Linked DNA regions of Armatimonas rosea. The main gene of each other region encodes a partner of the protein of the gene in region 2 in a complex. Links are inferred from orthologs where the notes say so. Each region holds a gene or a part of one and is shown on either strand. Other genes may lie near its edges.

Region 1 (3,139 bases), on a different replicon or contig from region 2:
GGCCGCGCCAGAGTCGATTGCCTGGGCGGCGAGGGCGATACCGGCGCGTAGAGACTCGGCGCTCCCGGCGACATAGAGCGCCGCGCCGGCGTTGGCCAAGACAATCTCGCGGCGGGGGCCGGGCTCGCCGGCGAGGATCGCGCGGACGGTCGCGGCGGGATCGTCGTGCGGGGCCAGTGCCTCAGGAGTCGTCTCGCTCAGGCCGAGGTCTGCGGGAGTGAGGGTGTAGGTGGTCACCGTGCCGTCCCTGCCCTCCGCTACCAGCGTCTCGCCGAAGGTCGAGAGCTCGTCGAGGCCCGCCTTGCCATGGACCACGAGCACATGCTCGGCCCCAAGGCGCAGCAAGACAGTGGCGAGCGGCTCGCAGAGCGCGCCGTCGTAGACCCCGAGGACTTGGCGTGTCGCGCCGGCCGGGTTGGTGAGGGGCCCTAAGGCGTTGAAGATCGTCCGAAAGCCCAGCTCCGCGCGAACAGGGGCGGCGTGCTTCATCGCGGGGTGGTGGCTGCGGGCAAAGAGAAAGCCAATCCCGACCTCGTCGATGCAGCGCCCTACCGACTCGGGCGAGAGATCCAGCCGCGCCCCGAGCGCCTCTAAGACATCGGCGGAGCCAAACTTGCTGGTTGCGGCGCGGTTGCCGTGCTTGGCGATCGCGACTCCCGCGGCGGCGGCGACAAAGGCAGCGGTGGTGGAGACATTGAAGGTCTTGCGGGCCGCGCCCCCAGTGCCGCAGGTATCCACCAGCGGGCGGCGCGTGGTCGTCACCTTGAGCGAGTGCGCCCGCATCCCGCGCGCAAACCCCGTGAGCTCCTCGACACTCTCTCCCTTGAGCCGCAGCGCCGTGAGCAGGGCCCCGAGCTGGGCAGGAGTCGCCTCGCCGGCCATGACCTTGCCCATCGCGGCCTCCGCCTCTGCCTCGGAGAGCATGTGGCCACCGATTACCTTTGCCAGAACTTCTTTCACAGCAGGCATTAGACCACTTGGAAAACTCCGTAGCAAGACGGCGTTAGGGAGGGGGGATATGGTAAAATAGGGCCGCTATGCCCTCCATGCGTCAGATTCGCGGTCGTATTCGCACCGCCAAGAATATCCAGCAGATTACCAAGGCGATGAAGATGGTCGCCGCTGCCCGTCTCAAGCGTGCTCAGGACCGTGTGGTCGCCGCTCGCCCCTATGCCAACAAGATGAAGGAAGTCATGGGGTCGCTGAGCAAGGCCGGTGCGGGCAACATCACCCACCCCCTGCTTGAGGTGCGCGCGCCCGAGAAGGTCGGGATTGTGGTGATCAGCGCGGACCGTGGGCTCTGCGGCTCGTACTCGACCAACCTGCTCAAGAAGGTCCAGGAAGTGCTCCGAACCGGCGGTGTCGAGGGCGGTGCGGTCACCCCCGAGACCACCAAGCTTCTGCTGGCGGGGCGCAAGGCACAGACCTACTTCCGCCGCCGCCCCTACGCCATCGTGGGGGAGTTCACGCTCAACATGACCAACCCGAGCTTTGCCGAGGCACAAGAGATCGCCAAGCAAGCGCGGGATCTCTACACCAGCGGTGAGGTCGATGTGATCTACTTGGTCTACACGAAGTTCCTCTCCGCGCTGGTGCAGAAGCCCATGGCGGTCCAGATGCTCCCGATGGTGGCCGAGGACGATATCGAGGCGAGTGGGACCAACGAGGACTATATCTTCGAGCCCGATGCCGAGACGCTCTTTGGCAACATGCTGCCCCGCTCGGTGGACACGCTGGTCTACCAGGCGCTGATCGAGTCCGTGGCGAGTGAGCACGGTGCCCGAATGACCGCGATGTCGTCCGCAACCGACAACGCCGGCAAGATGATCGCGGGCCTGACCCTCGCGGCCAACCGCGCCCGCCAGGCCGGTATCACCAAGGAGCTCGCCGAGATCGTGGGCGGCGCCGACGCGCTCAAGGGATAGGCCCCCTGGCCCCCACAAGTGGGGGAGACATAAGGAAATCCCCCGTGCCGCAGCCTGCGGCACGGGGGATTTTTGTTTTTAGAGCGTCCCGAGGAACTCTAATAGATCCGCTCTGTCGGTGGCGCTGAGGTTGGCATAGCGCTGCGCTGCCGCACTCGCCTCGCCGCCGTGGGCACGGATCGCCGCATCGACTGTCGTGGCACGGCCGTCGTGGAGGAAGAACTTGCGCAGCCGCAGGCCCCAGAGCGGCGCGGTGCGGAAGTGGTCGCCATCGGCGCTGCCTTGGACGACACCATCACCCATCCCTAGGTCGTGGGTCAGCAGGTCGGAGAAGAGGTTCACGGGGCGGTTGGAGAGCGCCGCCACACTGCTCGTGCCCGTTCGGAGGGTGGGGATGTGGCAGGCCGCACAGCGAATCTTGGTGAAGACCTGGCTCCCCCGTGCGCTCGTGACCGTTGCCGGTGCGGGGTCGGGCGCGGCCAGGAGGCGCATGAAGGTGGCAAAGACCTGGACATCTCCGCCATCGTCCTCCGGCTCCGGCACCACATCGTAGAGCGCTTTACCTTGGGGCAGAAGGTCGAGGGAGAACGTCGGGGTGGTGATGCCCATCTCATTGAGGTAGGCATCGGCAGAGAAGTGCTCCAGTGTGGCCACCTGCGACTTCCAGCCGAAGCGTCCCACCTGCCGCAGACCCGTGAAGGGGCTGGTGGCGTAGTTGGCGACCCCCGTGATTCCATCGGGGTCGCCGCTCTTGATGTTCTTGAGGATCTCGCTATCCGGGATCGCCTCGATCAGCCCCGCCCCAAAGAGCGGTGTGGTGATGCGCCGGGAGACATGCTCGGCTCCTGGGGGGACAACCTCGGCGGGGATACTGTGCCCTGGCTCCAGCTCATCGATGGTGCGGCGCTGGAGCACCGGGCCACCGAGCTCGACCAGGTCCGAGTAGCGGGCTCCCGCGCCCGCCCCGATCCGAGTCACGCGCGAGAGCACCAGGTCCTCACCTGCTCCCCCCACGCCTCCTGCCGAGTGGCACTCGCCGCAGCTTCGGCCATTGAAGACCGGCCCCAGCCCTTCATCGACATCCTCTGGTGTTGCAAAGACGGTCTTTCCCTCGGTGAAGCTCTCTTGCTCCGCGCGAGTCAGGCCCGGAAGCTCGGCCCCGATAGGAGTAAAGCTGGGGCTGACGCCTCCGCAAGCCCCCACGCCCAGAAAAA
Region 2 (3,213 bases):
CCCTGTCCCTCCCTCACCCGCACCAACTCCGTCGCCCACCCCGACCGCAACCCTGGACGCGGGAGCGCCCACGGAACTCGTCGTGGGCACCGGGGCCGAGGCAAAGCTGGGCCAGACCGTGCAGGTCCGCTACGGTGCCGGCAAGCCCGCCGATGCGCCGGAGATGTTCATGATCGGGGCGAGCGAGGTCGATTCTGCTCTGGAGGCGGGGGTCAAGGGAATGAAGGTGGGCGGGAAGCGCCGCCTGGGTACGCTCGAAGTCGAGCTCGTTAAAGTGCTCTAAGCGCGCTGTCGATACGCCCGAGGATCGTTCCGACGTTTTTTTCGCAGTCGAAGCGCTGCTCGGCATCGCGGCGTGCGGCCGTGCCCATGGTCTGCACGTGCGCAGGGGCACTCATCAGAAACTCCATCCGCTCGATCAGGGCATCGCTGTCGTTGGGCGGGAGGAGATAGCCGGTCTCACCATCCCGGACAATATCGCCGATCCCTCCGACATTGCCCAGAAGCACGGGAAGCCCCGCTGCCATCGCCTCGATTCCTGCCAGCGAGTAGCAGTCGGCACGGGTGGGGAGCACAAACAGGTGGGCCTTCTGGTAGAGCGCGACCAGGGCGGGATCGTTGGGGCTGAGGTGGTTGTAGACATGCACGTTGGGATGCTGGGTGGGAACCTGGTCGCGTGTGACCAGATGGAGGTGCCAGTTCTTCTTGCGTGTCTTGTGGGCCCAGTCGAGGAGGAGATCGCCGCCTTTACGGACAAAGTCTCCACCCACAAAGAGGATATGCAGCGCACCGTCGAGGGTGCGCTCCGGCATGGCCCAGCGATTCAGATCAACTCCGGGTGGCACGACCTCCACCCGCGACGCATCCGCGCCGTAGTCCTCGATCATGCTCTGGGCGGCCCAGTGGGACCAGGGAAAGAGAAGACGTGCTTTTTGGTAGAAGTCGCAGCGGGCCTGCTCCTTCCAGCGCTCATAGGCTCCAATGCGGCTTTGGTGCTTGTTATAGAAGTCTCCCATGCCCGTGAGCTGGGAGGGAGTGCAGTCGATCGCAACAAAGTAGGGCTGGCGTGCGAGCAGGCTGCGGTGGTTGTACGTGACCGCAGGGGCACCGATTAACAGGCCGTCGAAGTGCTGGTGGCGGAGCCCGGCGCTGAGCGTGAGCTGGGAGCGTAGGCGTGCCTTGAGCCCACTCGGAAGAAAGGGGAGACGCTCGAGGAGCCCATCTTCACGGTACCAGTCAATGACAATCCACTCAGGGGTGAGGGGAGGAGCAAGCCGGGTGAGGCTCTCCCGCCAGTTTTGGTACTGTGTCTTGAGCCCAACTTCTGTTGAGAACACAAATCCGACCCTTGGGTGAGGAAGCATTGTTTGCACGAAAGACATCTTCAGGACAAGAATGGGCAAGAATCATGCCGGATATCGTTTCTCCGGTGATTCAGGAATGGTACAATGACCATCAAGTACGCTCTCACGAAGAGAGTTAGAGGTTAGAAAACTTGGCTGCGAACTTTATGTTGGATATTGTCACCCCTGAGAAAACCGTGCTCTCGGGGGAGGTCTCGTCTTTGCAGGTCCCCTCTGTTGAGGGAAGCCTGGGAATTCTGGCAGGACACGCGCCGCTTTTGGCTGAGCTGGGAGTCGGGGAGTGCGTCGTGCGCCTAGCCGATGGTACCACACGTCAGCTCGTTGTTGCGGGTGGGTTTCTGGATGTCTCCAAGACCAAGGTCTCCGTCTTGGCCAGCACGGCAGAGTTCGATGACGAGATCGATGTGAATCGCGCCGAGGCAGCACTGGTACGTGCTCGTGAGCTGATGAACTCCTCAGAGAATATCGACCGAAACGAGCTCATGGCAAGCATGCGCCGCGCTCAGGCAAGAATCCGCTTGGCTAAGGGCGGCAACGGTTAGGGCCAAATCGACGCAGAGTTTAGTACATAGAGTCTAGTATAGAGGAGTCACACACATGAACAATAAGATTTGGCGTCTGGTTTTTACGGCCCTCCTCGTTGGTCTTGCGGTTGGGGTGGGGTTGTATGCGTCCAATATCGTCTTCGACTTCCTCCTAGAGAAGAAGCTATTGTCCGAGGGCCAGCGCTGGGTCTACTGGCTGGTCTTTGGGCTCTCCAGCATCGTCTTTGGGTTTGCCCTGGGGCGGTTTGTCTTTCGCAAGATCGAGAGCCTGGGAGACCAGGTTCGTAAGATGTCGGCGCGGGATAAGATCGCCATTGGTGCCGGCCTCAGCATCGGGATCTTCATCTCCGCAGCGATCTCCGTGGTGATCTTCAGCGCGGTGAAGAATCCGCTGGTGGCGGTCGCGATCGTGCTGCTGGCGGGGGTGATCATCAGCTACCTCACGACCGCGGCGGCCTTCTCGATGAAAGAGGAGCTCCACTTCTACATGCCCCAGCCGGCCAAGGAAGAGGAGGACGATGCCATCCCGACTGCGGCGGCCTTTAAGATCCTCGACACCAATGTCATCATCGACGGTCGGGTGGCCGATATCGCGCGGGCGGGGTTTGTCGAAGGGACGATGTACATTCCCGGCTTTGTCCTCGATGAGCTTCAGCATATCGCCGACTCCGCCGATGGCCTCAAGCGGGCACGCGGCCGCCGTGGGCTGGACATCCTCAACCAGATGCAAAAAGAGCTCACGCTGGTGGTACGTACCTACGACCGCCTGGTTCCTGAGAAGGAAGAAGTGGACTCTCGGCTCGTCAAGCTCGCCAAGGTGCTCAATGGCTCGCTCATCACCAACGACTTCAACCTCAATAAAGTCGCGGAGCTCCAAGGGGTTCCGGTGATGAACATCAACGAGCTGGCCAATGCGCTCAAGCCCGTTGTCCTACCCGGTGAGGAGATGCGAGTCGCGGTGGTTCGTGAGGGCCGTGAGCAGAACCAGGGAATCGGCTACCTCGACGATGGCACAATGATCGTGATCGAGGGCGGTCGGCGCGTGGTCGGCGAGACCGTCGAGGTCGTGGTGTCGTCGCTGTTACAGACCACTGCGGGCAAGATGATCTTCGCGCACATCAAGGACGAAGACGCGAGCTCGGACTTCGACCGCAACGTGCGCTCGTACACCCGCGGGCCGCGCACTCCGACTCGAACACACCGCTCGTAGAGGCGTTGTGAGGACTTCAGAGCCATGCGCAAACAGCCTCCTCTCACGGCCCTGATCCCCGCGGCGGGAAGAGGGGAGCGCTTTGGCAGTGAGC

What was found.
Region 1: the proteins of atpC (region 2) and atpG are in contact, whole or in part, in a cryo-EM structure (PDB 9ITS), measured with the Chloroflexus aurantiacus proteins. The link is inferred for Armatimonas rosea from one-to-one orthologs. Residues at the interface, in WP_012258892.1 of Chloroflexus aurantiacus: Glu6, Val8, Thr9, Ala10, Glu11, Arg12, Val13, Thr26, Lys27, Asp28, Pro39, Leu40, Met41, Thr42, Ile43, Phe66, Glu68, Val69, Leu70, Arg73, Thr75, Leu77, Ala78, Asp79, Arg102, Gln107, Arg110, Asp111, Leu114, Ala117; in WP_012258894.1 of Chloroflexus aurantiacus: Pro2, Arg9, Arg10, Arg12, Ser13, Val14, Asn16, Val17, Ile20, Thr21, Met24, Val27, Lys31, Arg34, Ala41, Thr42, Pro44, Tyr45, Arg48, Met49, Val52, Arg88, Leu90, Arg142, Asp145, Ala146, Lys148, Leu149, Val205, Asp206.

What each region holds. Positions count from the first base shown.
Region 1 is NZ_JACHGW010000001.1:743,938-747,076, forward strand. The notes cover bases 154-2,981. They hold atpG (ATP synthase F1 subunit gamma), read left to right. Parts: upstream 154-1,037; coding sequence 1,038-1,925; downstream 1,926-2,981. Other genes in these bases: trpD (anthranilate phosphoribosyltransferase), read right to left, coding at 154-969; HNQ39_RS03310 (di-heme oxidoredictase family protein), read right to left, coding at 2,004-2,981. Outside these bases: more of trpD, read right to left, coding at 1-153; more of HNQ39_RS03310, read right to left, coding at 2,982-3,139. UniProt on the Escherichia coli protein: Produces ATP from ADP in the presence of a proton gradient across the membrane. The gamma chain is believed to be important in regulating ATPase activity and the flow of protons through the CF(0) complex.
Region 2 is NZ_JACHGW010000004.1:336,500-339,712, reverse strand. The notes cover bases 307-3,208. They hold atpC (ATP synthase F1 subunit epsilon), read left to right. Parts: upstream 307-1,510; coding sequence 1,511-1,906; downstream 1,907-3,208. Other genes in these bases: ispD (2-C-methyl-D-erythritol 4-phosphate cytidylyltransferase), read left to right, coding at 3,144-3,208; HNQ39_RS21045 (PIN/TRAM domain-containing protein), read left to right, coding at 1,962-3,119; HNQ39_RS21055 (glycosyltransferase), read right to left, coding at 307-1,337. Also shown: HNQ39_RS21060 (FKBP-type peptidyl-prolyl cis-trans isomerase), read left to right, coding at 1-283; more of HNQ39_RS21055, read right to left, coding at 270-306; more of ispD, read left to right, coding at 3,209-3,213. UniProt on the Escherichia coli protein: Produces ATP from ADP in the presence of a proton gradient across the membrane.